Regions from separate parts of the Variovorax sp. 20P10.2.4 genome, predicted to be linked through region 3. Evidence: predicted binding sites of a transcription regulator. Region 3 holds the regulator's gene; each other region holds the start of a gene.
What was found. The regulator HrcA, encoded in region 3, represses chaperone genes, less so after heat shock. The targets are predictions, from matches to a motif close to TTAGCACTCNNNNNNNNNGAGTGCTAA.
Positions count from the first base shown of each region.

Region 1: AC27VN_RS00890 (co-chaperone GroES) is a predicted target of HrcA. The motif match lies at 4,071-4,097, and genes of this name have one in related genera.
Region 2: rpoH (RNA polymerase sigma factor RpoH) is a predicted target of HrcA. The motif match lies at 2,531-2,557, and genes of this name have one in related genera.

Region 1 covers NZ_JBZAYE010000004.1:2,483-15,050, forward strand. The annotation lists gene AC27VN_RS00875 (indolepyruvate ferredoxin oxidoreductase family protein) at 1-1,298, opposite strand, end outside; gene AC27VN_RS00880 (Lrp/AsnC family transcriptional regulator) at 1,390-1,908, shown strand; gene groL (chaperonin GroEL) at 2,011-3,663, opposite strand; gene AC27VN_RS00890 (co-chaperone GroES) at 3,693-3,983, opposite strand; gene AC27VN_RS00895 (ArsR/SmtB family transcription factor) at 4,189-4,515, shown strand; gene AC27VN_RS00900 (arsenic transporter) at 4,545-5,831, shown strand; gene arsC (arsenate reductase (glutaredoxin)) at 5,865-6,296, shown strand; gene arsH (arsenical resistance protein ArsH) at 6,265-6,999, shown strand; gene AC27VN_RS00915 (LysR family transcriptional regulator) at 6,996-7,958, opposite strand; gene AC27VN_RS00920 (Bug family tripartite tricarboxylate transporter substrate binding protein) at 8,064-9,035, shown strand; gene AC27VN_RS00925 (5-carboxymethyl-2-hydroxymuconate Delta-isomerase) at 9,047-9,433, shown strand; gene AC27VN_RS00930 (polysaccharide deacetylase family protein) at 9,430-10,440, shown strand; gene AC27VN_RS00935 (calcium:cation antiporter) at 10,455-11,624, opposite strand; gene AC27VN_RS00940 (TetR/AcrR family transcriptional regulator) at 11,773-12,408, opposite strand.
Region 2 covers NZ_JBZAYE010000432.1:296-6,075, forward strand. The annotation lists partial or broken gene AC27VN_RS29335 (sensor histidine kinase) at 1-1,031, opposite strand, end outside; gene AC27VN_RS29340 (response regulator transcription factor) at 1,042-1,767, opposite strand; gene AC27VN_RS29345 (Mpo1 family 2-hydroxy fatty acid dioxygenase) at 1,944-2,414, shown strand; gene rpoH (RNA polymerase sigma factor RpoH) at 2,586-3,527, shown strand; gene AC27VN_RS29355 (DNA alkylation repair protein) at 3,594-4,457, opposite strand; gene AC27VN_RS29360 (SCO family protein) at 4,462-5,079, opposite strand; gene cyoE (heme o synthase) at 5,083-5,780, opposite strand, start outside.
Region 3 covers NZ_JBZAYE010000029.1:2,925-15,492, forward strand. The annotation lists gene recN (DNA repair protein RecN) at 1-752, opposite strand, end outside; gene AC27VN_RS04905 (NAD kinase) at 754-1,662, opposite strand; gene hrcA (heat-inducible transcriptional repressor HrcA) at 1,693-2,700, shown strand; tRNA gene AC27VN_RS04915 (tRNA-Ile) at 2,740-2,816, shown strand; tRNA gene AC27VN_RS04920 (tRNA-Arg) at 2,887-2,963, shown strand; gene greB (transcription elongation factor GreB) at 3,069-3,644, shown strand; gene AC27VN_RS04930 (RelA/SpoT family protein) at 3,672-5,927, opposite strand; gene rpoZ (DNA-directed RNA polymerase subunit omega) at 6,023-6,226, opposite strand; gene gmk (guanylate kinase) at 6,257-6,877, opposite strand; gene AC27VN_RS04945 (YicC/YloC family endoribonuclease) at 6,898-7,821, opposite strand; gene AC27VN_RS04950 (serine/threonine protein kinase) at 7,913-8,920, shown strand; gene AC27VN_RS04955 (PP2C family protein-serine/threonine phosphatase) at 8,970-9,881, shown strand; gene rph (ribonuclease PH) at 9,948-10,679, shown strand; gene rdgB (RdgB/HAM1 family non-canonical purine NTP pyrophosphatase) at 10,732-11,331, shown strand; gene hemW (radical SAM family heme chaperone HemW) at 11,322-12,568, shown strand, end outside.

The sequences.
Region 1 (12,568 bases), on a different contig from region 3:
CCGCCGACGTGGCGCTCGAGCCATTCGGCCACGCGCTCGATCAGCCGCGAGGGCCGCAGCTCGCCGAGCGCCGAGATGAAGGGGCGGCCGTCGCGGTCGTGCTTGCCGACCAGCGCCGGGCGTGCGTCGGCCGGCGCGTTGTAGAACATGTCGCGCAGCTGGCTCTCGACGAAGGCGCCTTTCTCCTCGATCACCAGCACCTCGGCCAGGCCCGCGGTGAAGGCGCGCATGCGCGTCTGCTCGAGCGGGAAGCTCAGGCCCACCTTGTAGATGCGCACGCCGGCCGCGGCCAGGCGCTCGGTGGAGATCTCGAGGCGGCGCAGCACCTCCATCAGGTCGTAGTGGGCCTTGCCGCAGGTCACGATGCCGACCCGGGCCTCGGGGCTCTCGACCGCCACGCGGTCGATGCTGTTGACGCGCGCGAACGCGGCCACCGCCTCGTGCTTGTCGGCCAGCCGCGATTCGATGCGCAGCGAGGGCAGGTCGGGCCAGCGGTAGTGCAGGCCGTCGGTCGGCGCGCGGTGGCCGGTGGCTTCGCGCACGCCGTCGGCATCGAGCCAGGCGGCGCTGCGCGCGAGGATCAGGTCGAGGTCGACCGTGCTCGAGCTCTCGACCACCTCCGACAGCGCCGGCATGCCGACCCAGGTGCCCGAGTAGCGCGAGAGCGCGTAGCCGTAGAGCCCGAACTCCACCAGCTCGGCCACGTTGGCCGGCTGCACCACCGGCATGCCCCAGGCCGCGAAGGCCTGGTCGGACTGGTGCGGCATCGACGAGGACACGCAGCCGTGGTCGTCGCCCGCCACCACCAGCACGCCGCCGTTGGGCGAGGCGCCGTAGGCATTGCCGTGCTTGATCGCGTCGCCCGCGCGGTCCACGCCCGGGCCCTTGCCGTACCACATGCCGAACACGGCCTCGACCTCGCGCTCGGGGTCGGACTCCACGCGCTGGGTGCCGAGCACCTGGGTGGCGGCCAGTTCCTCGTTGATGGCGGGCACGAAGCGCACGCCCTCCTGCTCGAAGCGGCTGCCGGCCTTCCAGATCGCCTGGTCGACCATGCCGAGCGGCGAGCCGCGGTAGCCGCTGACGAAGCCGCGGCTGTCGAGGCCGCGCGCGGCATCGCGCTGGCGCTGCATGCACAAGAGGCGCACCAGCGCCTGCGTACCGGTGAGGAAGACCACGCCCGAGCTCGCCCAGAGGTTGTAGTCGAGCTGGTAGCCCGGACGGGCGAGGGTGGTCGTGGCGGCGGTTTCGGCGGCGCGGGTGGGGGCTGCGGCCGAAGAGTGGTCATTCGAATTCATTGCGAGATTGTTGTTCTCGCTCAGGAGGAATATTCTCTTGAATCACTACAGGGTGACCCTGGAATCAGGAATATCCATCTCGAAAATCGCCATGAACGACGAATTTATCCCTCTCGACCATCATTCGCTGCGCATCCTCGACGAACTGCAGCGCGACGCGCGCCAGACCGTGCAGCAGATCGCCGACGCGGTGGGGCTGTCGCCCACGCCGTGCTGGCGCCGCATCAAGGACATGGAGGCCAGCGGCGTGATCCGCGGCTACACGGTGATCGTCGACCGCGAGAAGGTGGGGCTCAACCTCGCGGCCGTGACGGAGGTGAACCTCGACCGCCACAGCGAGGCCAAGGTGCGCGACTTCGAGCGTGCCGTGGCCGCGAGCCCGCAGGTGGTGCGCTGTGCCTCGGCCACCGGGCCGGCCGACTACATCCTCACGGTGCTGGTGCCCGACATCAAGCACTACGAGCAGTTCCTGCACACCACGCTGTTCGAGCAGGCCGGCGTGACGCACGTGCGCTCGGCGATCGTGCTGCGCGAGGTCAAGGCCGACGCGCCGCTGCCGATCGACATGGCGTCGACCGCAGCGGGGCCGCGGCGCAGGGCGCGCGGCTGAAGCGGCGCGCCCAAAGAAAAAGGCCGGGGCGAACCCCGGCCTTCCGTCGTGTCTGAACGACCCGCCCGTCGAACGCCGAAGCGCTCGCCGGGCGAGAGGCAATTACATGCCCATGCCGCCCATGCCACCCATGCCGCCCATGTCGGGCATGCCGCCGCCGGCAGGAGCGTCGTCCTTCGGAGCGTCAGCCACCATGGCTTCGGTCGTCAGCAGCAGCGAGGCCACCGAAGCGGCGTTCTGCAGCGCGGTGCGGGTCACCTTGGTCGGGTCCAGGATGCCCAGCTCGAGCATGTCGCCGTACGAGTCGTTGGCGGCATTGAAGCCGTAGTTGCCCTTGCCGGCCAGCACCGCGTTCACCACCACCGAGGCTTCGCCGCCGGCGTTGTTCACGATTTCGCGCAGGGGGGCTTCGATGGCCTTCAGGACCAGCTTGATGCCGGCGTCCTGGTCGGCGTTGTCGCCCTTCACGCGGTCGCCCACGGCTTGCTTGGCGCGCAGCAGGGCCACGCCACCACCGGCAACCACGCCTTCTTCCACTGCAGCGCGGGTGGCGTGCAGGGCGTCTTCGACGCGAGCCTTCTTTTCCTTCATTTCGACTTCGGTGGCAGCGCCGACCTTGATCACTGCAACGCCGCCGGCCAGCTTGGCCACGCGCTCTTGCAGCTTTTCACGGTCGTAGTCGCTGGTCGCTTCCTCGATCTGCACGCGCACTTGCTTCACGCGGGCTTCGATGTCGGCAGCAGCGCCCGAACCGTCGATGATGATGGTGTTTTCCTTGCCCACTTCGATGCGCTTGGCTTGACCCAGGTCGGCCAGCGTCACCTTCTCGAGGGTCAGGCCGACTTCTTCGGCGATGACCTTGCCGCCCGTCAGGATGGCGATGTCTTCGAGCATGGCCTTGCGGCGGTCGCCGAAGCCAGGCGCCTTGACGGCCACGACCTTCAGGATGCCGCGGATGGTGTTCACGACCAGCGTCGCCAGGGCTTCGCCCTCGACTTCTTCGGCAATGATCAGCAGCGGACGACCGGCCTTGGCGACTTGTTCCAGCGTGGGGAGCAGGTCACGGATGTTGCTGATCTTCTTGTCGAACAGCAGCACGAAGGGGTTGTCGAGCAGCGCCGATTGCTTCTCGGGGTTGTTGATGAAGTAGGGCGACAGGTAGCCGCGGTCGAATTGCATGCCTTCGACGACGTCCAGTTCGCTGTCCAGCGACTTGCCGTCTTCGACGGTGATCACGCCTTCCTTGCCGACCTTGTCCATCGCGTCGGCGATGAGCTTGCCGATGGTTTCGTCGCTGTTGGCCGAGATCGAGCCGACTTGAGCGATTTCCTTCGACGTGGTGGTGGGCTTCGAAGCCTTCTTCAGCTCTTCGACCAGGGCCGTCACGGCCTTGTCGATGCCGCGCTTCAGGTCCATCGGGTTGATGCCGGCGGCCACGTACTTGAAGCCTTCGCGAACGATGGCTTGTGCCAGCACGGTCGCGGTGGTGGTGCCGTCACCGGCGTTGTCCGAAGTCTTGGAAGCCACTTCCTTCACGAGCTGGGCGCCCATGTTCTGCAGCTTGTCCTTGAGTTCGATTTCCTTGGCGACCGACACACCGTCCTTGGTCACGGTGGGGGCGCCGAACGAGCGCTCGAGCACCACGTTGCGGCCCTTGGGGCCCAGGGTCACTTTGACCGCGTTGGCCAGGATGTTCACACCCTCGACCATGCGTGCGCGGGCTTCTCCGCCGAAGACGACGTCTTTTGCTGCCATGTTTGTTTACTCCGAATGGGATGGGTGGATTACTTCTCGACGACCGCGAACAGGTCGTCTTCCTTCATGACGAGCAGCTCGTCGCCATCGACCTTGACGGTCTGGCCGCTGTACTTGCCGAACAGGACGCGGTCGCCGACCTTCACGGTCAGGGCCGACAGGTCGCCCTTGTCATTGCGCTTGCCCGGGCCCACGGCCAGGACTTCACCCTGATCGGGCTTCTCGGCGGCGGCGTCGGGGATGACGATGCCCGAGGCAGTCTTGGTTTCGCTGTCGATACGCTTGACGATCACGCGATCGGCCAAAGGACGAAGTTTCATTGCATCTCCTGGATAAGAAACTGGGTGGTGGTTTTTTGGGCGCCCATCCTGCAGGACCGGTTGCCCGTCGACTGGAGGCGAGGCTTGTTAGCACTCAACCACAGCGAGTGCTAATCATAAGGGCAATCGCCGGGGTTTCAAGCGCCGGAGCGGGTTGCGCGGGAAGTCGGTTGCCACGATTCAATATTTCAACGATAATTGAAGTATGGAAGAAGAAGCCGTCATCCGCGCCCTCATGGCCCTCGCACAGAGCGTGCGCCTGCGTGTGTTTCGCGCCCTGGTCGTGGCCGGCCCGCAGGGCATGACGCCCGGCGCGCTGACCGAAACGCTGGGCGTTCCGGCCACGGGCCTGTCGTTTCATCTCAAGGAGCTGGGCCGTGCGGGCCTGGTGTCGCAGGAGCGGCAGGGGCGCCACCTGATCTACCGCGCCTCGTTCGACCAGATGAACGGGCTGCTGGCCTATCTGAGCGAGAACTGCTGCCAGGGGCAGCCCTGCGAAGTCGATGCGCAAGGCGCGTCCTGCGACTGCTGACGGTCGGCGCCGCATCGTTTCCTCGCCCCATGCTCACCGCCGTTCTCATCTTTCTCGCGACCCTGGTGCTCGTCATCTGGCAGCCGCGCGGCCTCGGCATCGGATGGAGCGCCGCGCTGGGCGCGCTGGTGGCGCTGGCCCTCGGCGTGGTGCATCTGCCCGACGTCGTGCGGGTCTGGCAGATCGTCTGGAATGCCACCGGGACCTTCATCGCCGTGATCGTCATCAGCCTGCTGCTCGACGAGGCCGGCTTCTTCGAATGGGCCGCGCTGCACGTCGCGCGCTGGGGCGGCGGCAGCGGCGGCCGGCTGTTCGCCTTCATCGTGCTGCTCGGCGCGGCCGTCTCGGCGCTGTTTGCCAACGACGGCGCCGCGCTGATCCTCACGCCGATCGTGATGGCCATGCTGGTGGCGCTGGGCTTCACGCCGGCCACCACGCTGGCCTTCGTGATGGCGGCCGGCTTCATCGCCGACACCGCGAGCCTGCCGCTGATCGTCTCGAACCTCGTCAACATCGTCTCGGCCGACTTCTTCGGGATCGGCTTCAACGCCTACGCGGCGGTGATGGTGCCGGTCAATCTCGCCGCGGTGGTCGCCAGCCTGCTGGCCTTGCTGCTCTACTTTCGCCGCGACATCCCCGCGCGCTACGACGCCAGCCGCTTGAAGCGCCCGGCCGATGCCATCCGCGACCCGGCCACCTTTCGCGCGGGTTGGGTCGTGCTGGTGCTGCTGCTCGTCGGTTTCTTCGGCCTCGAGCCGCTGGGCGTGCCGGTCAGCGCCGTGGCGGCCGTTGGCGCGCTGCTGCTGCTGGCCGTGGCGGCCCGCGGCGAGGTCATCGCCACGCGCAAGGTGCTGCGCGGCGCGCCCTGGCAGATCGTCGTGTTCTCGCTGGGCATGTACCTGGTGGTCTACGGCCTGCGCAATGCCGGCCTGACCGAGCAGATATCGACGCTGCTCGACGTCTTCGCGCAAGGCGGCATCTGGGGCGCGGCCCTGGGCACGGGCTTCCTGGCGGCCGCGCTGTCTTCCGTGATGAACAACATGCCGACGGTGCTGATCGGCGCGCTCTCCATCGATGCCTCGGGCGCCACCGGCGTGGTGAAGGAGGCGATGGTCTACGCCAACGTCATCGGCTGCGACCTGGGCCCGAAGATCACGCCGATCGGCAGCCTCGCCACCTTGCTGTGGCTGCACGTGCTCGCGAAGAAGGGCACCACCATCGGCTGGGGCTACTACTTCAAGGTGGGCGTCGTCATGACGGTGCCCGTGCTCGCCCTGACCCTCGCCGCGCTCGCACTGCGCCTGAGCTTCGGCTGATCTGCTTTCTCACCAGCGACATCCCTCCCTTCCATGAGCGACATCACGATCTATCACAACCCCGACTGCGGCACCTCGCGCAACGTGCTCGCGCTGATCCGCAACAGCGGCGAGGAGCCGACCGTCATCGAGTACCTCAAGCATCCGCCGAGCCGCGCAACGCTCGAGCAACTGGTCGCCGACATGGGCATCGGCGTGCGCGACCTGCTGCGCCAGAAGGGCACGCCCCACGACGAGCTCGGGCTGGCCGATGCGAAGTGGACCGATGCGGAACTGATCGGCTTCATGCTCGCGCATCCGATCCTCATCAACCGCCCGATCGTTGTCACGCCGTTGGGCACGCGCCTGTGCCGGCCATCGGAGGCCGTGCTCGACCTGCTGCCGCACGCCCAGCGCGGCGCGTTCTCGAAGGAAGACGGCGAGCCCGTCATCGATGCGAAAGGCCAGCGTGTCGCCAAGCCCTGAGCTGCCGAACCTGGATGCGGAGGCCTTCCGGCTGCCGGACCCACAGCAGCTGTGGCCCGCCGAGCGCTCGACGCACGCGCCGCGCATCCTGCTGCTCTATGGCTCGGTCCGCGAGCGTTCGTACAGCCGCCTGCTGACCGAAGAGGCCGAGCGGCTGCTGCGCGCGCTGGGCGCGCAGACCCGCGTCTTCGATCCGCGCGGCCTGCCGCTGCCCGACAGCGAGCCCGAGGACCATCCGAAGGTGCAGGAGCTGCGCGCGCTCGCGCAGTGGTCCGAAGGCATGGTCTGGTGCTCGCCGGAGCGCCATGGCGCGATGACCGGCATCATGAAGGCGCAGCTCGACTGGATTCCGTTGTCGGTCGGCTCCGTGCGGCCGACGCAGGGCAAGACGCTGGCCGTGATGGAGGTCTCGGGCGGCTCGCAGTCCTTCAATGCGGTGAACCAGCTGCGCGTGCTCGGACGCTGGATGCGCATGATCACCATCCCGAACCAGTCCTCGGTCGCCAAGGCCTACCTCGAGTTCGACGAAGCCGGGCGCATGAAGCCCTCGCCGTACTACGAACGCGTGGTCGACGTCATGGAGGAGCTGGTCAAGTTCACGCTGCTGACGCGCGACTGCGCCGGCCATCTGGTCGATCGCTACAGCGAGCGGCGCGAGAGTGCCGAGGCCCTGTCGCGGCGCGTGAACCTGCGAAGCATCTAGCGCCGTGCCTTGCCGGGCGCGGTCCAGCCCGACGGCAGGGCCGGCGCGCCCGCGACCAGCGCATCCCAGAGATGGCGCGACGCGTTCGTGTGATGGCGCGTGCGTGAACGCACGAGGCAGGCCTTGCGCTGCAGTTCGACGCAGTCGATCGGTACCGCGTCGTGCACCGCCAGGCTCGATGCGGCCGCGGCATTGAGGATCGCGACCATGCCGCTCTCGCGCGCGGCCGCCACCAGGTCTTCGAGTGCATCCGATTCGAGCTGGACCTGCGGCTTGAGGCCCTGCGAGGCAAAGGCCGCGTCGAGCTCGCGGCGCATCATGTATTCGCTCGGCAGCAGCGCGAGCCTGCAGGGCGCGAGCTGCGCCAGCGTGAGCCGCCGCGCGCGCCGCGGCGGGGCGCCGACGGCAACGGCCCGCTCGACGAAGCACTGCGCGATCTCGAGGTCGGCATGGGGATGCGGATCGAAGCTCACCGCGAACTCGAAGTCGCCGCGCAGCACGCCTTCCTCGAGCGCGTGCGCGGTGCGCCGCCGCAGCGCCACGGACAGCGCGGGCCAGCGCGCCTGCGCCACGCGCATCACCGGCACCACCCAGCAGGCGCCGTAGGACTGCACGAGTCCCACGCGCACCAGGCCCGAGATGGTGTCGGCCCGCTCGGGCACCTCGCGCAAGGCCGACTGCAGTTCGAGCAGGCTGCCCGCGATGCGGCGTTCGAGTTCGTGCCCCGACAGCGTGGGGACCGCGCGGCCCCCGGTGCGGTCGAAGAGCGGCACGCCCAGCACCTGCTCGAGCAGCGCGATCTGTTCCGACAACGCGGGCTGCGAGATCGAGCATTCGCGCGCCGCCCCGTTGAAGCTGGGCGCGCGCATCGCGGCGCTGAAGTAGCGCAGTTGCCGCAGCGAAACGAGCTCGAGGGGATCGCGTGCGCGCTGGGCGCGGCTGCTGGGGCGTGCGGTCATGGCGATCGGATTATCCGATGGGGTGTGCCGAAAAATGCGATTTGCCGCGGCCGGCGCATGCTCTGAAACTGCTTCCCAAGACGAGACATCAGGAAGCACCGATTCATGCAGCGACGAAATTTTCTCCAGGCCGGCGCGGCCCTTGCCATCCCCGGCCTTGCCGGCGCATCGCACGCACAGGCCTTTCCTTCCAAGCCGATCCGCATCGTCTGCCCATACCCGGCCGGCGCCACCACCGACGCGATCTCGCGCCTGATGGCGCATGCGTTGCAGACGGAGAGCGGCGCCACGGTGCTCGTGGACAACCGCGGCGGCGCGGGCGGCAACATCGGCACCGAAGCCGTGGCGCGCGGCGAGGCCGACGGCCACACGCTGCTGCTCGCGGCGCTCGGCCCGATGGCGGCGAATGCCGCGCTCTATCCCAAGCTCAACTACGACCCGGCCAAGGACTTCGCGCCGCTGGCCTGGGCCGCGTCGGTGCCGCTGGTGATGGTGGCGCATCCCTCGTTCCCCGCGCCGAACCTGCGCGCGGCGCTCGAGGTGCTGCGCAAGGCACCGGGCCGCTACTCCTACGCCTCGGCGGGCAACGGCACGCCGCAGCACCTGGCGGCCGAACTCTTCAAGCGCGAGGCGCAGGTGTCGATCCTGCACGTGCCGTACCGTGGCTCGGCGCCGGCGCTCAACGATCTGATGGGCGGCTCCGTGCAACTGCTGTTCGAGGCCACGCCGGCGGTGCTGCAGCACATCGTGTCGGGCCGGCTCAAGGCACTCGCCGTGACCAGCCCCGCGCGCATCCGCGCGCTGCCCGAGGTCCCGACGCTCAAGGAGAGCGGCGTCGATGCGCAGATCGGCGGCTGGTACGGCTTCGTCGCGCCCGCGGCCACGCCGAGCGAACGCCAGGCCTGGCTGGTCGAGCACATGGGCCGCGCGCTGGCGCAGAAGAACACGCGCGACAAGCTCGCGGAACTGGGATCGATAGCCGTCGACAGCTCGCCGCAGGCCTTCGCGCGGATGATGGCCGACGAGCGCATCCGCTGGCAGCAACTGATCCGCGAGGCCGGCATCAAGCTGGACTGAGGTCGCGCGCCATGCCCCACATCGTTGTCGAGGCGTCGCCTCCTCTGCTCGCGGCCATCGATTGGCCGCAGACCCTGCGGACGCTGCACCGCGCGCTCGCGGACAGCGGATCGGCCGCGCTTGGCGATCTGAAATCGCGCGTGCAACCCATCGTGGCCGAGCTCTGCGGCGACGAGCCCGGCGCGCAGCAACTGATCGCCACGCTGGTGCTCACGAATCCGCGCGCGAGCGAAGTGAGCCAGCGGATGGCCGACACCGCGTTCACGGTGCTGTCCCGCGCGGTCGAGGCACTGTCGCCCGACCAATGGGTGCAGTGCTGCGTGTTCCTGCGCGAACACCCCAAGGCGAACTACTGGAAGCAGCAGTGGAACCCGCCCTCGAACCCCCACCATCCATGAAAGGGATCCTCCAGATGAACGCCAACCCCTCCATCGGCAGCCTCGAGCGCCGCAACATCCTGCGCGGCGGCGCGGGCACGGTGGCGGCCGCCGCGCTGTCCGGCCTCGCGGCCGGCGAAGCGTGGGCCCAGGCGCGACCGAAGACCGCAGCCACGGCCGGTACCGGCCGCTACTGGCCGAACGGTGCGCGGCTCGTGATCTCGGTGTCGATGCAGTTCGAGTCGGGCGCGCAGAGCGAGCACGACAACGGCTCGCCGTTTCCGCCCATGGATGCGAAGTACCCGGACCTGCCGGCGCGCACCTGGTTCGAATACGGCGTGCGCGAAGGCATCCCGCGGCTGCTCGACCTGTGGGACCGGCATGGCGTGAAGGTGACCTCGCACATGACCGGCCAGGCGGTCGAGCGCAACCCGCAGCTCGCGCGCGAGATCGTGCAGCGCGGCCACGAAGCCGCCGCGCATGGCCAGACCTGGACCCCGCACTGGGACATCTCGCCCGAGCAGGAGCGCGCCTCCTACCAGGCCAACATCGATGCGCTGGTCAAGGCCACCGGCACCCGGCCCGCGGGCTACAACGCGTTCTGGCTGCGCGGCACGCCACGCACGCTCGGCATCCTGCAGGAACTGGGCTTCACGTACCACATCGACGACCTCTCGGCCGACGAGCCGATGACGACGCAGGTCAACGGCAAGCCCTTCGCGGTCGTGCCCTACACGCTGCGCATGAACGACATCGCCCGCTTCGGCGCGGAGGGGCCGCTCACGGCCGCGGCCTTCGGCCAGGAGCTCAAGGACGAGTTCGACCAGCTCTATGCCGAGGCGGCCGGACGCCGGCGGATGATGTCGATCTCCACCCACGACCGCATCGGCGGCACGCCCGCGCGCGTGAAGGCGCTGGGCGAGTTCCTGGCCTATGCGAACAAGCACCCGGGCGTGGCCTTCGAGCGCAAGGACCGGATCGCGCAGTGGGCACTGTCGATGTCGGGCGTGCCGAGCCGCACCTATTGAGCGGGAGAACCGGCTCAGGGACTGAAGAGGAGCAGCCCGAAGATCGCGAACAGCGCCAGGTTCATCCAGCCCTGGACCGCCGAGGTCTTCTGGCCGTTGAAGCTCAGCATGCCCAGCGCCACGGTGGCGATGTAGAGCACCGTCTCCGCGTTCGAGATGCCCATGATCACCTGCTTGCCGGTCACGAGGCCGATCACGAGCACGGCCGGCACCGTCAGCCCCACGGTGGAGACGAAGGCGCCGAGGCACAGGTTGATGGCGCGCTGCATCTCGTTGTTCATCGCGGCCTTCACGGCCGTGATGGACTCGGGCGTGAACACGATGATGGCGATCAGGACACCGCCCAGGGCGGTGGGCGCGCCGGCCGCCGCGATGCCGTAGTCGGTGACCACCGCGAGATGGTGGGCGAGCAGCACGATCGGCAGGATCAGCGCGATCAGCAGGGCCGAGCGCAGCACGAGGAACTTCGTGTCCGTCCGCGCGGGCTGGGGCAGCAGGCCGACGGCCTGGCGGGCCGGATCGGCATCGAGGCCCGGTGCGGGCTCCATGTACAGCTTGCGGTGGCTCCGCATCTGCAGGCCGAGGAAGACCGCGTAGACCACGGCCGTGACCGCCGTGATGCCGATGGCCTGGAAGGTCGTGAACTCGCCCGCGCCGCTCAGGTACTTCGGCAGCACCAGTGCGATGCTGGCCAGCAGTACCACCATCGACAGGTACGAGGCGGTGCCCTGCGCGTTGTAGCCCTGATGGCCGTTGCGGCCGTAGCCTGCGATCAGGCACAGGCCCATCACGAGGTTCATGATGATCATCATGACGGCGAAGATCGAGTCGCGGCCGATGGTGGGGAAGTCGCCCGGCCCCAGCAGCACGGAGGCGATCAGCACCACCTCGATCAGCACGATCGACAGCGTGAGGATCAGGGTGCCGTAGGGCTCGCCCAGCGCATGCGCGAGATGGTCGGCTTCCTTCACCACGCCGAAGGACGCGGCCAGGATCGTGACGAACAGCGCCGCGAACGCGATGCCCGCCGTGACCGGTGTCATCGAGGGGCCGAGCCAGCCGGCGCCGAAGACGGCGAACGCGCCGACGACGGCCCAGGCGGCGATCAGCAGCAGCCAGGTCGACGGTGGAACGGAAGGTTGGAGGGCAGCGCCCGGAGGCGGCAGTTTGCGAGGAGTGACCATGGTTGAACTTCAGCAGAAGCGCAGGGTCGTCCCCGAACGGTGATCGCGTCTTGGAGTCGTCCCCAAAGGCGAGCGCGGCAGGCGCGCTGGAGGCACTCTATCACAGGCAACACCGGGTGAAAGGTGCACCGTCCGCGGCCCAACGCCATCAAGTTGCATTGCCGAGCGCAGGGTGCACCAGGGTGGCCATGAGGCCGTCCAGGCTCTTCTCGACGCGTTCCATGTCGAGCTTCGGCTCGCGCACCGCGCGAATCAACAGGCCCTCGACGAAGCATTCGAGCGTGAGGACGCGGATCCCGATCTCCTGCTCGCCCAAGGCCGCGCCGGACTTGCCGAGGAGATCGCTCAGCCAGGCCGCCAGCGATGTCCTGGCTTCTCCGTCCACCTTGGTGATCTGCTGCGCGATCGCTTCGTTGCGCGTGCTCTCGGCGCTCATCTCGAGGATCAGCGTGGCGCTCGGCACGTCGGGATCGCCCGCCAGCCAGCGGCGCAGGTATTCGCAGATGCGCGTGGTCACGACCTTCGGCGGCAGGCCCACCAGGTTCACCCCGTTGCCGGTGCTGATCTGCTGGTGCATGAGCGCGAGAACGATCTCTTCCTTGCTCGCGAAGTAGCGATAGATCAGCCCCGGGCTCATCTGTGCCGCTTCGCTGATGCGGGCGATGGTGCCCGCATGCAGCCCGTCCTCGATGAAGCACTCCCTGGCGGCCTTCAGGATCCTCTGTCGCTGCGACTCCGCCCGCAGTTCGCTCTTGGGGGACGAGCGCTTGGTCGTGCTATTCACTCGGGAATTCCTTGAGGGTGGTGTTGCATGAGGGGGTGGCGTCGACGTTCATGAAAGTCTTGAAAGTATAAACATTCATTCATGTTGTGAGGGGTGCCGGCCGCTGACAAGGGGGATTGGCGCCATTCCCAGCACCGGACCAGGCCATCTTTCACGAAGA
Region 2 (5,780 bases), on a different contig from region 3:
TTGTCCATCAGGTTCGACAGCATGCGGTGCAGCAGTTGCGGATCGCTGCGCACCCACAGGCCGCTGGCGCGCACGCGCAACTGCAGCGACTTCTGCTCGGCGCGCGCCGAGAAGGTGTGGTTGAGCGGCAGGAACAGCGCATCGAGCTGCACCGCCTGCACCTCGGGCACGACCACGCCGGCATCGAGCCGCGAGACGTCGAGCATGGTGTCGAGCGAGGCGCCGAGCGCGTTCACGGCGCGCATCAGCCGTTCGGCATTGCGGCCTTCGGGGCGGTTGCGCAGTTCGTTCTCGAGCGCCGCGCCGAACAGCGCGATGGCATGCAGCGGCTGGCGCAGGTCGTGGCTGGCGGTGCCGAGGAAGCGGGTCTTCTCGAGGCTGGCGCGCTCGGTGGCCGCGATCTGCTCGCCCAGGCGCGCGGCCAGCGCCTCGTTCTCGAAGCGCAGCATCAGCGAATCGGTCAGGAGCCGGTGCTGGCGGATGCCCGCGTGCAGGGTCAGCATCAGGTAGGCCGCGCCGGCCGCGGCCAGGAACAGGTGCAGCCCATCGCCCTGCCAGGCCAGCGCGGTGATCATGCCCAGCGACATCGGCAGCGTGTAGCCGAACAGCGCCGGCTTCAGCGGCCACAGCGACTGCGAGGCACGCGCGCAGCTGCCGACGATGACCGCCATCAGCAGCGAGGTCATCGGCAGGTTGCCGGCCGGCACGACCAGCCAGGGCACGACGGCCGTGACCATGCTGACCAGCGTGACCAAGCGCGAGATCTTGCGCGCCCAGTACGGGCTCTCGACGGCCGGCCGCGCCGGGTACCAGCGCGGCGTGAAGAAGACATAGATGTCGGCCAGCACCATGCCGGCCATCCAGAACAGCAGCCGCGGGTCGTGCAGCTGCGCGTAGAGGATGGCGCCGAACACCGCCACGAAGCACAGGTGGGTCAGCGTCGAGGCGCTGTAGGTGTCGTAGACCGAGGCGACGTGTTCGCGCAGCACGCGCTGGCCGAGAACGACGTCGGCGGCCGGGTCGTTCAGCACCGCGCGCCGTTCAATGCAGGGTGCTGATCAACTGGGCCCGCGAGCGCATGCCGAACAGCAGCAGGATGGTCGACACGTGGTTCTTCACCGTGCCTTCGCTCAGGTTGGCGAGCTGGGCGATCTCCTTGTTCGCCTTGCCCTCGAGCACCCACTGCAGCACCTGCATCTGGCGCGGCGTGAGTTCCTGCCAGGCGCTGGCGTGGGCGAACTCGGCATAGCCGGTGAGCGCCTTCGGCACGGCCGGCGGCGGCGACTGGGCGGCATCGGGGTCGAGCAGGCCGCAGGCGCGGATGAAGCTCACCACTTCCTTGAGGTCGGCCGACTTGGGCAGGAAAGCGCTCGCGCCCAGCGCCAGCACGCCCTGCGCCAGCGTGCTGTTGCCGGTGCCCGAAAGCACCACGATGCGGGCCTCGGGATAGCGCAGGCGGAACTCGGCCAGGCCGCTCAGGCCATGGGTGTCGGGCAGCGCGAGGTCGAGCAGCACCAGGCCGATGGCGTCCTGGTGCGCCTCGTAGAGCTTGAGCGCGTCGGCGACGTTGCCGGCCTCGTAGACCTCGATCGCGGCGCCCGAGGAAGTCGCCTGGGCCTGGACCAGCGCACAGACGCCTAGCCGCAGCAGGTCGTGGTCGTCGACCACCAGGATCGCGGTGCGGCCGCGCGGCGCGATGCCGGCCTGCGCCGCCGAGGAGGGGGGAGTGGAGGAGGAAGAGGGATCGAGCGGAGCCACGCGCCGCATCTTAGCGGTGCACCCAGGGCGCGACAGTGCCGGAAGTCATGGCGATCCCCGCGATGGCCGCTTGGTGTAATGCTATTGTTTATATAGCACTTGCCAGCGAAGCCGGCGCGGGGCACCATCGGCGGATTCCATCGCGGGCCGCAACGAACGGCGCGCACGAGCCACGGAGACATGCCATGCCGCACACCGCCACCGCCCACGCGCCCGAGGCCGCCAGCGACCGCAAGGTCGACCGCCTGCTGGCCCACTACGAACAGAGCCACCGGCACCCGACCAACGAGCGGATCCACTTCGTCGCGATCCCCGCGATCATGGTCAGCCTGGTCGGGCTGATCTTCGCGATCCACCCCTGGGCCGCCTACGCCTTCCTGCTGGCCAGCTTCGTCTACTACCTGACGCTGCGCTCGCCGGTCTTCCTGCTCGCGATGGGCATCCAGACCGCCATCCTGCTGGCGCTGGTCCATGCCATGGGCAGCCTTGTGTTGCCGATTTCCGCCGCCATCTTCGTGGTGGCCTGGATCTTCCAGTTCGTCGGCCACAAGATCGAGGGACGGAAACCTTCGTTCTTCGAAGACATCCAATACCTCTGGGTCGGGCCGCTGTTCGTGGTGTCCAAGCTGCTGCTCAAGCTGGGTATCCGCTGGTAAGTACCCGCTTACGGGGCTTTGTCGGCTGCAAGTCGGACAAGACCGCGGTCTTTCGGGGCCGCCGGCCGACAGCCCTTGCCTATCGGCCCGATAGAGACTTTAGGGGAACCCTTGCCTTAGCACTCCCTCTAACCGAGTGCTAATATGGCCAATACGAAGGAGTTTCCCCTGATGACATCCCTGTCTGGAGCCTCTGCCAACCAGCTCGCCGTCGCCAACCCCTGGTCGATGGTGCCCCCGCTGGGTAACCTGGATGCTTACATTTCGGCCGCCAACCGCCTGCCGCTGCTCACCCTCGAGGAAGAGCAGGGCTTCGCCCGCCGTTTGCGCGACCACAACGACCTCGAAGCGGCCGGTGCGCTGATCCTTTCGCACCTGCGCCTCGTGGTGTCCATCTCCCGCCAGTACCTGGGCTACGGGTTGCCGCACGGCGACCTGATCCAGGAAGGCAACGTCGGCCTGATGAAGGCCGTGAAGCGTTTCGACCCCGATCAGGGCGTGCGGCTGGTGAGCTACGCCATGCACTGGATCAAGGCCGAGATCCATGAGTACATCCTGAAGAACTGGCGCATGGTCAAGGTCGCGACGACCAAGGCCCAGCGCAAGCTGTTCTTCAACCTGCGCTCGATGAAGCAGGGCTTCAAGGCCGACTCGGCCGCGGCCGACACCGGCACGCACCGCGAAACGCTGAGCGCCGACGAGGTGACGCAGATGGCCGCGCGCCTGAACGTGAAGCCCGAGGAAGTGCTCGAGATGGAAACCCGGCTCTCGGGCGGCGACGTGCTGCTCGACCCGAGCCCGAACGACGACGGCGAGGAAGCCTTCGGCCCGATCGCCTACCTGGCCGACGCGACGCAGGAACCGACCGCGCTGCTCGAATCGCAGCAGCGCGACCGCCTGTCGAGCGACGGCATCGCGACCGCGCTCGAGGCCCTCGACGCGCGCAGCCGCCGCATCGTGGAAGAGCGCTGGCTCAAGGTCAACGACGACGGTTCGGGCGGCATGACCCTGCACGACCTCGCCGCGGTCTATGGCGTGAGCGCCGAGCGCATCCGCCAGATCGAGGTGGCCGCGATGAAGAAGATGAAGAAGGCGCTGGCCGATTACGCCTGATCGGCTTCTTTCGCCCCTTCGAACGAGCCCGGCCCCGCGCCGGGCTTTTTCATGGGCGCGCTTCGTTCAACCCGAGGTCTTGGCGAGCGTGCGCAGCGCGCGCTTGGCGATGTAGCGCGTCTCGGGGGTGTTCGACTCCTTCACCCAGCGCGCGCACACGCCATCGACCCACTCCGCCTGCGTCTTGCTCGCGTCGTTGAGCCAGTTGGCGACCGAGTTCTGCACGTAGCGGCTGCCGTCGGCGCGCAAGGGTTCGAGCAGCGGCAACGCGCGCCAGGGCTCGGCCTTCAGCGCCTCGATCTGCGCGCACCACACGCCGCGCGGGCGCGTGAGTTCGCTCGCGAAGCGGCGGATGTTCGGATCGTCGTCGCGCACCCACGGCTGCAGCAGCGCGAGCGCCTCGTCGAGCGAGCCGACGACCGCGTCGCGCACCGCCATCCAGGCGATCTCGCGCACGCCGAAATGCGGATCGGCCGCGAAGCGCCGCACCGCCTCGAGCTGCCCGGCCAGCGGCAATTGCGACAGCGTGACCCACTGCGCCGCCCAGCAGCGCGCGACGTCGCTGGCATGCGTGGCGAGCCGGTGCGCGACCGCATCGCGTTCGTCGTGCAGCGCGGCGAGGTCGTACAGCGCCCGCGCGATGTGGCCGTGCCGCTGCATCGGCTTGAAGGCACTCAGCATCGCCAGCGTGTCGACCAGCCGCTCGCTCGCCGCGTCGAGGCCGATGTGGCCCGCCACGCTGCGCGCCAGCTGCGGCAGTTCGAGCGCGAGGAATTCGTTGAGGTTGACGGTCTCGATCAGCCCGTCGTTGAGCGCGCGCAGCACCTCGGGCGGGATCAGCGCGATGCGGAACGCGCCCTTGCGCGCCTTGAGGTGCTCGACCGCTTCGATCGCTGCGGCGAGGCTCGCGACCTCCGTGCCGGGCGCCATCGACTCAGGCCGCCAGCAGGGTCTTGATGTCGGCCACCATCGGCGGCATGCCGGCGCCGTAGCGCGCGTACAGCCGCAGCCGGCCCTGCGGGTCGTAGACGAAGCTCGCGGCCGAGTGGTCCATCGAGTAGCTGGTGGGCGTCTTGCCGTCGACCTTCTTGTAGTAGACCTTGAAGTCCTTGGTCGTGGCGGCCAGTTCGTCGGTCGTCGGGATCAGCGCGACGAAGCTGGGGTCGAAGGCGCCCATGTAGGCCTTCATCACCTCGGGCGTATCGCGTGCCGGGTCGACCGTGACGAACACCACCTGCAGCTTGTCGCCGTCGGCCCCGAGCTGCTGCTTGACCTGCGCCATCTCGGTCATGGTGGTCGGGCAGACGTCGGGGCACTGCGCGTAGCCGAAGAACAGCACGACCACCTTGCCCTTGAAGTCGGCCATGGTGCGCAGCTTGCCGTCGGCATCCTTGAGCGAGAAGTCGCGCGCGTAGTCGGCGCCCGTGATGTCGACCGCATTGAAGCTCTGCTTGGTCTCGTTGCAGCCCGCGAGGCCCAGCCCCACGGTGGCGGACACGGCCGTCCAGCCCGCGCCGGCGGCGATCAACTTCAGGGCATTGCGCTTGTTCATGGGTCAGCGGAGGTAATGGTCGACGAGCAAGGCCGCGAACAGCACGCTCAGGTGGATCAGCGAGAACCGGAAGGTCTTGCGCGCCAGGGTGTCGGAGTAGTTGCGCCACAGCGCGAAGGCGTAGCCGGTGAAGCCCACGCTCACGACCACCGCCACCGCGAGGTAGAGCCAGCCGCTCATGCCGTAGATGAAGGGCATCAGGCAGCCCGCGAACAAGATGAAGGTGTAGAGCAGCACCTGCAGCCGCGTGAACTCGTTGCCATGCGTGACCGGCAGCATCGGCAGGCCGGCCTTGCGGTAGTCCTCGACACGATAGAGCGCGAGCGCCCAGAAGTGCGGCGGAGTCCACAGGAAGATGATGAGGAACAGGATCAGCGCCTCCGGTCCCACTTCGCCGGTCATCGCGGCCCAGCCCAGCACCGGCGGCATCGCGCCCGAGGCGCCGCCGATCACGATGTTCTGCGGCGTCAGCGGCTTCAGGATCACGGTGTAGATCACCGCATAGCCGACGAAGGTGGCGAAGGTCAGCCACATGGTGAGCGGATTGACGGTGAACCACAGCAGCACCGAGCCGGCGATGCACAGCGCGGCCGAGAACAGCAGCGCCTGGCGGTCGCTGAGCTCGCCGCGCGCGGTCGGGCGCCAGGCGGTGCGCTTCATCTTGGCGTCGATGCCCTTCTCGACCAGGCAGTTGAAGGCGG
Region 3 (12,568 bases):
TTCTGCAGCAGCGTGACCGCGCGCGAGAGCGCGGCCAGCGCGCCGTTGTCCTCGTCCTCGAGCGCGTGGCTGGCGCCCTGGGCGGCGTCGATCAGCGCCTGCGCGTTCGAGATGCGCGTGTGGCTTCCCGACAGTTCTTCCCATTCGTCGGCGCCGGGCGCGAGCTTCGCGACCTCCGAGATCTGCCACTGCAGCCGTTCGCGCTCGCGCTGCAGCGAATCCTGCGTGCCGCGCGCACGCTCGAGCGCGGACAGCGCTTGGCGCCAGCCCTGCCAGGCGGCGTCGAGCGCATCGGTGCGCACGCCGGCGTAGGCATCGAGCAGGCCGCGCACCGCGTCGGGCCGCGTGAGGCTCTGCCAGGCGTGCTGGCCATGGATGTCGAGCAGCCGGTCGCCGATGTCGCGCAGCTGCGTCGCGGTGGCGGGGCTGCCGTTGATCCAGCCGCGGCTGCGGCCCTGCAGGTCGACGGTGCGGCGCAAAAGCAGGGCATCGCCCGCCTCGAAGCCGCCTTCGTCGAGCCAGGCCACGAAGGCCGGGTCGTTGTCGAACTCCGCGCTCACGTCGAGCCGCTCGGCGCCTTCGCGCACCGCGCCCGCATCGGCGCGGTTGCCGAGCGCGAGCTGCAGCGCGTCGATCAGGATGGATTTGCCCGCACCGGTTTCGCCGGTCAGCACCGTGAAGCCGTCGGACAGGTCGATCTCCAGGGATCGCACGATCACGAAATCGCGCAGTGCGATGCGTCTGAGCGCCATCTCAGGAACCTCCTTCGTTCCAATGCAGTTTCTTGCGCAGGGTGTCGAAATAGCTCCAGCCGCGCGGATGCAGGAAGCGCACCCTGAAATCGGAGCGGCGCACCACCACGCGGTCGCCGATCGCGAGCGAGGCCAGCGATTGCATGTCGAAATTCGCGCTGGCATCGCGCCCGCCCACGAGCTCGATCACGATCTCGTCGGCATCGGGCAGCAGCACCGGGCGGTTCGACAGCGTGTGCGGCGCGATCGGCACCAGCACCCAGCCCGGCACCGCCGGATGCAGCAGCGGCCCGCCGGCCGACAGCGCATAGGCCGTCGAACCCGTGGGCGACGCGATGATCAGGCCGTCGGCGCGCTGGTTGGCCACGAAATGCTTGCCCACCGAGACCCGCAGCTCGACCATGCCCGAGGTCGCGCCGCGGTTGACCACCACGTCGTTCATCGCGAGCGCATCGAACACCACGGCGCCGTCGCGCATCACCTGCGCGTGCATCAGGCTGCGGTGGTCTTCCTCGTATTCGCCGGCCAGCATCGGGATCAGCGTGGCCTGGAAGTTGTCGAGCGGGATATCGGTGATGAAGCCGAGCCGGCCCCGGTTGATGCCGATCAGCGGGATGCCGAAGGCCGCGAGCTGCCGGCCGATGCCGAGCATGGTGCCGTCGCCGCCGACCACCAGGCCGAGGTCGCACTGCTGGCCGATCTGCTCGACCGTGAGGGCTTCGTAGCGGTCGCCGGTGGGCAGGGCCTGGGCCGGTTCGTCGTCGCCGCGCGGCTGTTCGACGTAGACCTTGCAGCCCTGGGATTCGAGAAAACTCGCGATGCCTTCCATCACGCTGTCGCGCTCGCCGCACCGGGCTCCGGAAGCCTGGTATTTGCCGATCAGCGCGACGTGACGAAAGGGAGAGGTCATGGCTACAAATTACAACACTAAAATCTTGCAATGCTGGACGACCGCGCCAAGTTGCTGCTCAAGACGCTCGTCGAGCGCTACATCGCCGAAGGCCAGCCTGTCGGCTCGCGAACGCTCTCGCGTTCCTCGGGCCTGGACCTCTCGCCCGCGACCATCCGCAACGTGATGTCGGACCTCGAGTCGCTCGGGCTGATCGCCAGTCCGCACACCTCGGCCGGCCGCGTGCCCACGGCGCGCGGCTACAGGCTTTTCGTCGACACCATGCTCACCGCGCAGCGCGAGCACCTGGCCGCGCCGAGCCTCGCGCCCGACCAGCCGCAGCGCGTGATCGCCAACGCGGCGCACCTGCTGTCGAACCTCTCGCAGTTCGTCGGCGTGGTGATGGCGCCACGGCGTTCGTCGGTGTTCAAGCAGATCGAGTTCCTGCGCCTGTCGGACCGCCGGCTGCTGGTGATCATCGTCTCGCCCGAAGGCGACGTGCAGAACCGCGTGATCTTTCCGGAGGCCGACTATTCGCAGTCGCAGCTGGTCGAGGCCGCGAACTACATCAATGCCCACTATGCGGGCCTGACGATCGAGCAGGTGCGCGACCGGCTGCAGTCCGAGGTCGACACGCTGCGCGGCGAGATCGCGGCGCTGATGCAGGCGGCCGTGAAGGTCAGTTCTGACGTGCTGAGCGAATCGCAGGAGGACGACGTCGTGATCTCGGGCGAGCGCAACCTGCTCGCGGTCAGCGACTTCTCGAGCGACATGGGGCAGTTGCGCCGCGCCTTCGAGCTCTTCGAGCAGAAGGCGCAGCTGATGCGGCTGCTCGACGTGTCGAGCAAGGCCGAGGGCGTGCGCATCTTCATCGGCGGCGAGAGCCAGGTGGTGCCGGTCGAGGAACTGTCCATCGTCAGCGCCAACTACGAGGTCGACGGCCAGGTCGTGGGCACGCTCGGCGTGATCGGCCCGACGCGCATGCCCTACGAGCGCATGATCCAGATCGTCGACATCACTTCCAAGCTGGTCAGCAACGCGCTGAGCCACCGCAAGTAGCAAGGCGCCTTTTCGGCGCGAATAGAATCGAGCCCACGTGGGCCGTTAGCTCAGTTGGTTAGAGCAGCGGACTCATAATCCGTTGGTCGATGGTTCAAGCCCATCACGGCCTACCACCCGTATTTTTGAGATTTGTTTCGACGGATCGAAAAGGCCTCAAAAATACATGCTATGATAGCAAGCTGTGCGGCTGTAGCTCAGTTGGATAGAGTACTTGGCTACGAACCAAGGGGTCGTGGGTTCAATTCCTGCCAGCCGCACCACTCTTCAAGGGTCAACTCGGAAACGAGTTGACCCTTTTCTTTTTGGTACGAGGCTCGTCCGCGCGGCGGACGCCACGCTTCTCTTTCGATCTCCGGAGGCGTCGCTTGAACAAGGCATTCACCAAGGAAACGGATTCCGACGCGGACGACGATGGCGCCGACGGCGCCATGCCGCCGCTGCCCGCGGGCGGCAAGAACTACATCACCCCCGCCGGCTATGCGCGGCTGCGCACCGAGCTGCTGCAGCTGATGGACGAGGAGCGGCCCAAGGTGGTCGAGGCCGTGCACTGGGCCGCCAAGAACGGCGATCGCTCGGAGAACGGCGACTACCTCTACGGCAAGAAGCGGCTGCGCGAGATCGACCGCCGCATCCGCTTCCTCACCAAGCGCCTCGAGATCGCCGAGGTCACCGATCCCTCGGTGCATCACGGCAGCGACCAGGTCTTCTTCGGCGCCACGGTGCGCTATGCGGACGAGAACGGCGACGAGCGCAGCGTGACGATCCTCGGCATCGACGAGGCCGACAGCGCGCAGTCGCAGGTCAGCTGGATCTCGCCGATCGCGCGGGCGCTGCTGAAGGCGCGCGAGGGCGACGTGGTCAAGCTCGTCACGCCGGGCGGCACGCACGAGGTCGAGCTGCTGTCGGTCGTCTATCCGGCGCCGGGGCCGGGCGCTGCTTAGAGGCTGCGCCGCAGGCGCGGCGCGGACTCAGGACGCGGGAACGGTGCGCGCCGCGGACAGCACCGAGGTGGTCCGGCGCACCGAGCGCAGCACCGCGTCCAGATGCGAGCGGTCGCGTACCGCGATCACGAAGCGCAGATCGGTCGAATCCTGCGGCGTCTCGTCGGCCATCTCGACGTGGGTGATGTCGGCTTCGGCATCGGCCAGCGTCGCGGCCACGCGCGCCAGCACGCCCTTGTCGTTGCGCACGGTGATGATCACGCCGGTTTCGAAGGCGCGCGTCGGTTCGTCGGCCCACTCGACCGCGAAGAAGCGTTCGCTGTCCTTGTGGCGCAGGCGCTGGCCCACGCCGCAGGCCTCGGTGTGCACCACTAGGCCTTCGCCGTGGCCGAGGTAGCCCACGATCGGGTCGCCCGGGATCGGGCGGCAGCACAGCGCGAAGCGCACCGAGGAGTTCTCGCTGCCGTCGAGCGTGACCGCGCCCTGCGAGATGGTTTCGTGCGAGATGAAGCGCTCGCGGCTCAGCAGCAGCGCGTCGGGACGTTCGCCAAGCTCGGCCATGAGCGCCATCAGCCGCTTGGCCACGATGCTCGCGATGCGCTTGCCCAGGCCGATGTCGGTCAGCAGTTCGGCGCGCGTGCGGTTGCCGGTGAAGCGCAGCAGCTTTTCCCACAGCGGCTGGTGCTCCGCATCGTCCTCGGGCAGCTTGCTCAGGCCTTCGGCGCGCAGGGCCTGCGCCAGCAGCTTCTCGCCCAGGCCTTCGGATTCGGCGTGGGCCAGGGTCTTGAGGTAGTGGCGGATCTTCGAGCGCGCACGGCCGGTCCGCACGAATCCGAGCCAGGCCGGATTGGGCGTGGACACCGGCGCGGTGATCACCTCGACCACGTCGCCGTTCTTGAGCTCGGTGCGCAGCGGCACCTGGTCGCCGTTGATGCGCGCGGCCGAGGTGTGGTCGCCGATGTTGCTGTGGATCGCGTAGGCGAAGTCGACCACGGTCGCGCCGCGCGGCAGCGCCATGATCTGGCTCTTGGGCGTGAAGACGTAGACCGCGTCGGGGAACAGGTCGACCTTGACGTGGTCCCAGAACTCCGCGGCATCGCGCGTTTCGTCCTGGATGTCGAGCAGCGACTGCAGCCACTTGGTGCCCAGGCGGTCGTTGCTGGCCGTGCTCGGGTCCGCGGCCTTGTAGAGCCAGTGCGCCGCCACGCCCGATTCGGCCACCACGTGCATGGCGTCGGTGCGCAGCTGGAATTCGACGCTGACGCCCGCCGGGCCCACCAGCGTGGTGTGCAGCGACTGGTAGCCGTTGAGCTTGGCGATCGCGATGTGGTCCTTGAACTTGCCCGGCAGCGGCTTGTACATCTGGTGCAGGATGCCCAGGCCGGTGTAGCAGGCGATCACGTTCGGCACGATCAGCCGGAAGCCGTAGATGTCGGTCACCTGGGCGAAGCTCAGGTGCTTTTCCTCCATCTTGCGGTAGATCGAATAGAGCGTCTTCTCGCGCCCCGCGATCCGCAGCGTCATGTGGGCGGCGGCGAAGGCGGTCTCGACCTCGCGCTGCACCTTCTGGATCAGGTCGCGCCGGCGGCCGCGCGCCTTGGCCACGGCCTTGGCCAGCGTGGCATAGCGCCATGGTTTGAGGTGCCGGAACGACAGTTCCTGTAACTCGCGGTACGTCTGGTTGAGGCCGAGCCGGTGCGCGATGGGCGCGTAGATGTCGAGCGTTTCGCGCGAGATGCGGGCCCATTTCTCGCGCGGCGCATCGGCCAGCGTGCGCATGTTGTGCGTGCGGTCGGCCAGCTTGACCAGGATGACGCGCACGTCGCGCGCCATCGCCAGCAGCATCTTGCGGAAGGACTCGGCCTGGTTCTCTTCGCGCGTGTTGAACTGCAGCTTGTCGAGCTTGGTGAGGCCGTCGACCAGTTCGGCCACCGGCGCGCCGAAGCGCTCGATCAGCTCGGGCTTGGTGACGCCGCAGTCCTCGATGGCGTCGTGCAGCAGGGCGGCCATCAGGGCCTGCGCGTCGAGCTTCCATTCGGCGCATTGCGCCGCCACGGCGATCGGGTGGGTGATGTAGGGCTCGCCGCTGTTGCGCAGCTGGCCCAGGTGGGCCTCGTCGGCAAAACGGTAGGCGCGACGGACCAGTTCGGTGTCTTCGGGGCTCAGGTAGTCGAGCCGCGCCGTCAGGGCCGCGAAGCTGGCGGCGGCCGCATTCAGCGCCGCCGGGCTCGGCTTCGGCGTGCCCGCAGGGGCATGGGACTGAGATTTTGCGACCGCGCTCATGGCTATCACTTTAGCGTGACCGCTGTGTGGACGTGATCAGGCGTAAAAAAAGCACCGCGTCGCGGTGCTTTTCCGTTGCAAGCCTGCGTCAGCGATCAGCCGGGAACCTTCTTGAGCATTTCCAGGCCGATCTTGCCTTCGGCGATCTCGCGCAGCGCGGTCACGGCCGGCTTGTTCTTGCTTTCGATCTTCGGGGCATGGCCCTGGCTCAGCATGCGCGCGCGGTAGGTCGCGGCGAGCACGAGCTGGAAGCGGTTGGGGATCTGCTGCAGGCAGTCTTCGACAGTGATGCGGGCCATGATGGAATCTTTCGGTCGGTGAGCGTGGAATCAGGGGATGTTCAAGGCGGCGAAAGTGTCGGCACGCGCGCGTCGCTGCGCGGAATACCGGAGCCGCTGAGCGTGGACGATCGCCTTGAGATCGAACAGTGCGCGCTCAAATAACTCGTTGATTATAACGAAATCGAATTTCCCGGCCTGGGCCATCTCTTCGGCGGCGTTCTGCAGCCGCAGTTCGATGACCGCGGCGCTGTCCTCGCCCCGGCGTTCCAGCCGCGAGCGCAGCTCTTCCCAGCTCGGCGGCAGGATGAAGATCATCACCGCGTTCGCGAAGGCCTTGCGGATCTGCAGGGCCCCCTGGAAGTCGATCTCGAGGATCACGTCGGCGCCCTGGGCGATCCGTTCCTCGATCGCCTTCTTGGAGGTGCCGTAGCGCTGCCCGTGCACGTGGGCCCATTCGACGAAGGCGTCCGAAGCCACCATGGCATCGAATTCCGAGGTCGAGGCGAAGAAGTATTCGCGGCCGTGCTTTTCCTGCCCGCGCGGCGAGCGCGTCGTGTGCGACACGGAGGGCTGCACCGCCGAGTCGAGCTCCATCAGGGCCTTCACGAGGCTCGACTTGCCGGCCCCGCTCGGTGCCGCAACCACGAAGATGTTGCCGGGATAGTCCATGCTTTCCTTCACTCGCTCGCTCACTCGATGTTCTGGACCTGCTCGCGCATCTGCTCGATCAGCACCTTCATGTCCACGCCGATGCGCGTGAGTTCAAGCGCCGCCGACTTGGAGCCCAGCGTGTTGGCCTCGCGATGCAGCTCCTGGATCAGGAAGTCGAGCCGCTTGCCGATCTCGCCGCCCTTCTTGAGCAGCCGCTCGATCTCGTCGAGGTGCGAGTTCAGCCGCGTCAGCTCCTCGGCCACGTCGATGCGGATCGCGAACGCGGTCGCCTCGGTCAGTGCGCGGTCCTGCGCCGCTTCGGGCAGCGTGCCGCCACCGTTGGCGCCCAGGCCCATGGCCTCCTGCCAGCGCTCGAGAAAACGGGTGCGCTGCTGTTCGACCAGCTGCGGCACCAGCGGTCCGGCCTGCGCGACCAGTTCGCGCAGCTGTCCCAGGTGCGCCTCGAGCATCTTGGCCAGCCGCGCGCCTTCGCGCTGGCGGGCCGACACCAGCGCCTCGAGCGCCTTGCCGGTCACCTCGAGCAGGTCGGCGCCCCAGTCGCCGCGCGGCGCGCTGTCGCTGCCGGCCAGCCGCAGCACGTCGGCCACGCTGAGCTCGCGCGCGCCGGGCAGCCAGGCCTTGATGCCGTCCTGCACGCCGTTGAGCCGCTGCAACAGCTTGACGGAGGGCTCCGCCACGCCTCCCTGTGCATTGGTTTCGATGGCCGCGCGCAGTTCGACCTTGCCGCGCTTGAGGCGGCCGGTCAGCAGTTCGCGCAGGGCGGTCTCGTGCTGGCGCAGCTCTTCGGGGAGCTTGAAGGTGAGGTCGAGAAAGCGGCTGTTGACCGAGCGGATTTCGACCCCGAGCCGGCCCGCGGCCAAGGGCCGCGCGTCGGTTTCGGCATGGCTGCCCGAGGGGCCGTTCTGGCCGCTGGCATAGCCGGTCATGCTGTAAACTGGCATTGCGCCTCTCTGTGGTTCTGCTTGCATTCACCGAGGCACCGGCACGGCGTTCGCTTGCCGCACCATCGCCTTCGGGCGAAACTCCCGGATTATGTCAAAGGTCAAGCCGTCACCTCTGCCGCCCGATACGATCATCGGTGGCTACCGCATCGTTCGCAGGTTGTCGGCGGGCGGTTTCGGGGTGGTGTACCTGGCCATCGACCCCAGCGGCCAGCAGGTCGCGGTCAAGGAGTATCTCCCTTCTTCGCTCGCCACCCGTGGCCCCGGCGAACTCGCCCCGCAGGTGCCGGCCGAGAAGCTCTCGCTGTACCGCCTGGGCCTCAAGAGTTTCTTCGAGGAAGGCCGCTCGCTCGCGCAGATCTCGCATGCCTCGGTGGTCAGCGTGCTCAACTTCTTCCGCGAGAACGAGACCGTCTACATGGTCATGAACTACCTGGAGGGCGCGACCCTGCAGGACTTCGTGGTCACCGCGCGCGACCTCAAGCGGCAGAAGGTGTTCCGCGAATCGACCATCCGTTCGCTGTTCGACGAGATCCTGCGCGGCCTGCGCATCGTGCACCAGTACAAGATGCTGCACCTCGACATCAAGCCCGCCAACATCTTCGTCACCGACGACGACCGGGCCGTGCTGATCGATTTCGGCGCCGCGCGCGAAGTGCTCAGCAAGGAAGGCATCTTCATCCGCCCGATGTACACGCCCGGCTTCGCCGCGCCCGAGATGTACCGCCGCGATTCCTCGATGGGCCCCTGGACCGACATCTACGCGATCGGCGCCTGCATCTACGCCTGCATGCAGGGCTACCCGCCCAACGACGCGCCGCGCCGCATCGAGAAGGACCGCCTGAGCCTCTCGCTGTCGCGCCTGCGCGGCGTCTATTCCGACAACCTCATCGAGGTGGTCGAGTGGTGCATGTCGCTCGATCCGCTCTCGCGCCCGCAGTCCGTGTTCGCGCTGCAGAAGGAGCTCAGCCGCGAGGGCGAGCGCCGCTACACCAAGCTCACGGTGGGCGAGAAGGTCCGCCTCTCGATCGACAACATCCGCTCCTTCGACAAGAAGAGCGCGCCCCGCGCGGCGGCACCGACGACCCGTCCGGCATGACGACGCAGCGCATCGCCGCCTCGATCCTTGCCCGCCTGGAGGCGCGGCCATGAAGTTCTCCGTCTTCCAGGTCAGCCGCAAGGGCGGCCGTCTCAAGAACGAAGACCGCATGGGCTACTGCTACACGCGCGAATCGGGCCTGTTCGTGCTGGCCGACGGCATGGGCGGCCATCCCGAGGGCGAGGTGGCCGCGCAGATCGCGCTGCAGACCGTGGCCGCGCTCTACCAGCGCGAGGCGCGTCCGATGGTGAAGGACCCCAAGGCCTTCCTCGCCGAATCGGCGATGGCCGCGCACCAGCAGATCATGCGTTACGCCAGCAGCAAGGCGATGCTCGACACGCCGCGCACCACCGTGGTCGCGGCCGTGCTGCAGGCCGGCATGGCCACCTGGATGCATTGCGGCGACTCGCGCCTGTACGTCGTGCGCGACGGCCGCCTGCTGGTGCGCACGCTCGACCATTCGCATGCCGAGCGCCCGCGCCACCGCGGCGTGTCCGAGTCCTCGCCCGCCAACCGCAACCTGCTGCTCACCTGCCTCGGCTCGCCCACCACGCCGCTGTTCGACGTGTCGGCCCCGCTCGCGCTGCAGCGCGGCGACCGCATCATGCTGTGCTCCGACGGCGTCTGGGGCGTGCTCGACGATGCGCTCATCGTGCACACCCTGTCGTCCGGCAAGCCCGTGTCCGATGCCGCGCCCGACCTCGCCGAGATGGCGCTGCGCAAGGGCGGCTCGCACAGCGACAACGTGACGCTGATCGCGCTCGAGTGGGAAATGCCCGATGCGCCCGGCGAGGAGCCCGGCATCTCCACCGACAGCATCAGCGACGGCGTGTTCGCCTCGACCATCCAGGCCGGCATGCTCGCCGACGACGAGATCGAGGACCTCGACGAGGACGCCATCGAGCGTTCCATCGCCGAGATCAACGAAGCCATCCGGCGTTCGGCGGCCCGCAAGACCTGAATCGTTCCGCGCCTTCCCGTTCGAGGGCGCGCCCGTGTTTTTCCCTTCTTTTTTCTTCATCAGACCATGACAGCTTTCACCCGTAGCGGCGGCCGCGCCGCCGACCAGTTGCGCCCCGTGCGCATCACGCGCGGCTTCACCATCCACGCCGAGGGCTCGGTGCTGATCGAGTTCGGCCAGACCCGCGTGCTGTGCACCGCCTCGGTCGAGGAGAAGGTGCCCCCGCACAAGAAGGGCAGCGGCGAAGGCTGGGTCACGGCCGAATACGGCATGCTGCCGCGCGCCACCCACACCCGCAGCAGCCGCGAGGCCGCCAAGGGCAAGCAGACCGGCCGCACGCAGGAGATCCAGCGCCTCATCGGCCGATCGATGCGCGCCGTGTTTGACCTCGCCGCGCTCGGCGAACGCACCATCCACCTCGACTGCGACGTGCTGCAGGCCGACGGCGGCACCCGCACCGCCGCCATCACCGGTGCCTTCGTCGCCGCGCAGGATGCCGTCAGCAAGCTGATCGCCGCCGGCACGCTGGCCGCTTCGCCGATCAAGGGCCATGTCGCCGCCATCTCGGTGGGCATCGTCGGCGGCACGCCGCTGCTCGACCTCGAGTACACCGAGGACTCCGCCTGCGACACCGACATGAACGTCGTCATGACCGGCGCCGGCCATTTCGTCGAAGTGCAGGGCACCGCCGAGGGCGTGGCCTTCACGCGCGAGGAGATGAACCTGCTGCTGGGCCTGGCCGAGAAGGGCATCGGCGAACTCGTCGTCCTGCAGCAGCAGGCCCTGCAGTCGAAGTAGCAGCCATGAACCGCGGCCCGCAGAAGGCCGCCGTCGTTATTCCTTTCCACGTATGAAACTCGTCCTGGCTTCCAACAACGCCGGCAAACTGGCCGAACTGCAGCAACTCTTCGCCGAACTCGACGTCACGCTCGTGCGGCAGTCGGAGCTCGGCGTGAGCGAGGCCGATGAGCCGTTCCGCACCTTCGTCGAGAACGCGCTGACCAAGGCGCGCCACGCCAGCGCCGCCACCGGCCTGCCCGCCATCGCCGACGACGCCGGCCTGTGCGTCGATGCCTTCGGCGGCCTGCCGGGCGTCGACACCGCCTACTACGCCACCCAGTTCGGCTACCCCAAGGGCGATGCCAACAACGTGAAGGCGCTGCTCGAGCAACTGGCCGGACAGGCCAATCGCCGCGCCGCGCTCGTCAGCACACTGGTCGCGCTGCGCAGGCACGACGACCCCGAGCCGCTGATCGCGGTGGGCCGCGTGGCCGGCGAGATCGCGCCGGCGCCGGTCGGCGACAACGGCTTCGGCTTCGACCCCGTGATGTACCTGCCCGCCTTCGGCAAGACCTTCGCCCAGCTCTCGCCCGAGGTGAAGAACGCCCACAGCCACCGCGGCCAGGCCGCGCGCGCCATGCTGGCGCTGATGCGCGAGCGATGGCTGTGAGCGCTCCCTCGTCCGTCGTTCCCATCCAGCCCGCGGCGCCGGTCGGCGCGCCGCATGCCAACGACGTGCTGCACTGGATGCGCCCCGGCCCGCTGCAGCTGACGGCACTGCCGCCGCTCGCGCTGTACATCCACCTGCCGTGGTGCCTGCGCAAGTGCCCGTACTGCGACTTCAATTCCCACGAGTGGCGCGCCACGAGCCCCACCGAGGCCGACGGCATGCCCGAGTCCGCGTACATCGACGCGCTCATTGCCGACCTCGACGCCGCGCTGCCGTTGATCTGGGGCCGTGGCGTCCAGGCCATCTTCATCGGCGGCGGCACCCCGAGCCTGTTCTCGCCCCAGGCCATCGACCGCCTGCTGGGCGACGTGCGCGCGCGCTTGAAGCTCACGCCCGACTGCGAGATCACCCTCGAGGCCAACCCCGGCACCTTCGAGCGCGACCGCTTCCGCGCCTACCGCGCGGCCGGCGTCACCCGGCTGTCGCTGGGCGTGCAGAGCTTCAACGACGAGCACCTGAAGGCGCTGGGCCGCGTGCACGACCGCGCCCAGGCGATCGCCGCCGCCGAGGAGGCAGCCGCTTCGTTCGACACCTTCAACCTCGACCTCATGTACGCGCTGCCGGGCCAGTCGCTCGAGCAGCTCGACGCCGACCTCACGCAGGCGCTCGCGCTCGCGCCGCCGCACCTGTCGGTCTACCACCTCACCATCGAGCCGAACACCTGGTTCGCCAAGTTCCCGCCGCAGCTGCCCGAGGACGACATCGCCTACGCCATGCTCGACCGCATCACCGAGCGCACCGGCGCCATCGGCATGTCGCGCTACGAGGTCTCGGCCTATGCGCGGCCCGGCCACACCTGCGCGCACAACCTCAACTACTGGCAGTTCGGCGACTACCTCGGCATCGGTGCCGGCGCCCACAGCAAGCTCAGCTTCGCCCATCGCATCGTGCGCCAGGTGCGCTTTCGCGAGCCGCGCCTGTACATGGACAACGCCCGTGCCGGCACCGCCGTCGCGCAGAGCGACGAGGTCGCGCTGGCCGACCTGCCGTTCGAATTCATGCTGAACGCCATGCGCCTGAAGGCCGGCTTCACGCTGATGCAGTTCGGGGAGCGCACCGGCCTGGCCTTCACCGCGATCCAGCGCGGTCTGGAGGAGGCCGAGCGCAAGGGCCTCGTCGAACGCGACCTGAGCCGCGTGTGGCCCACCGAGCGCGGGCTCGATTTCCTCAGCGACCT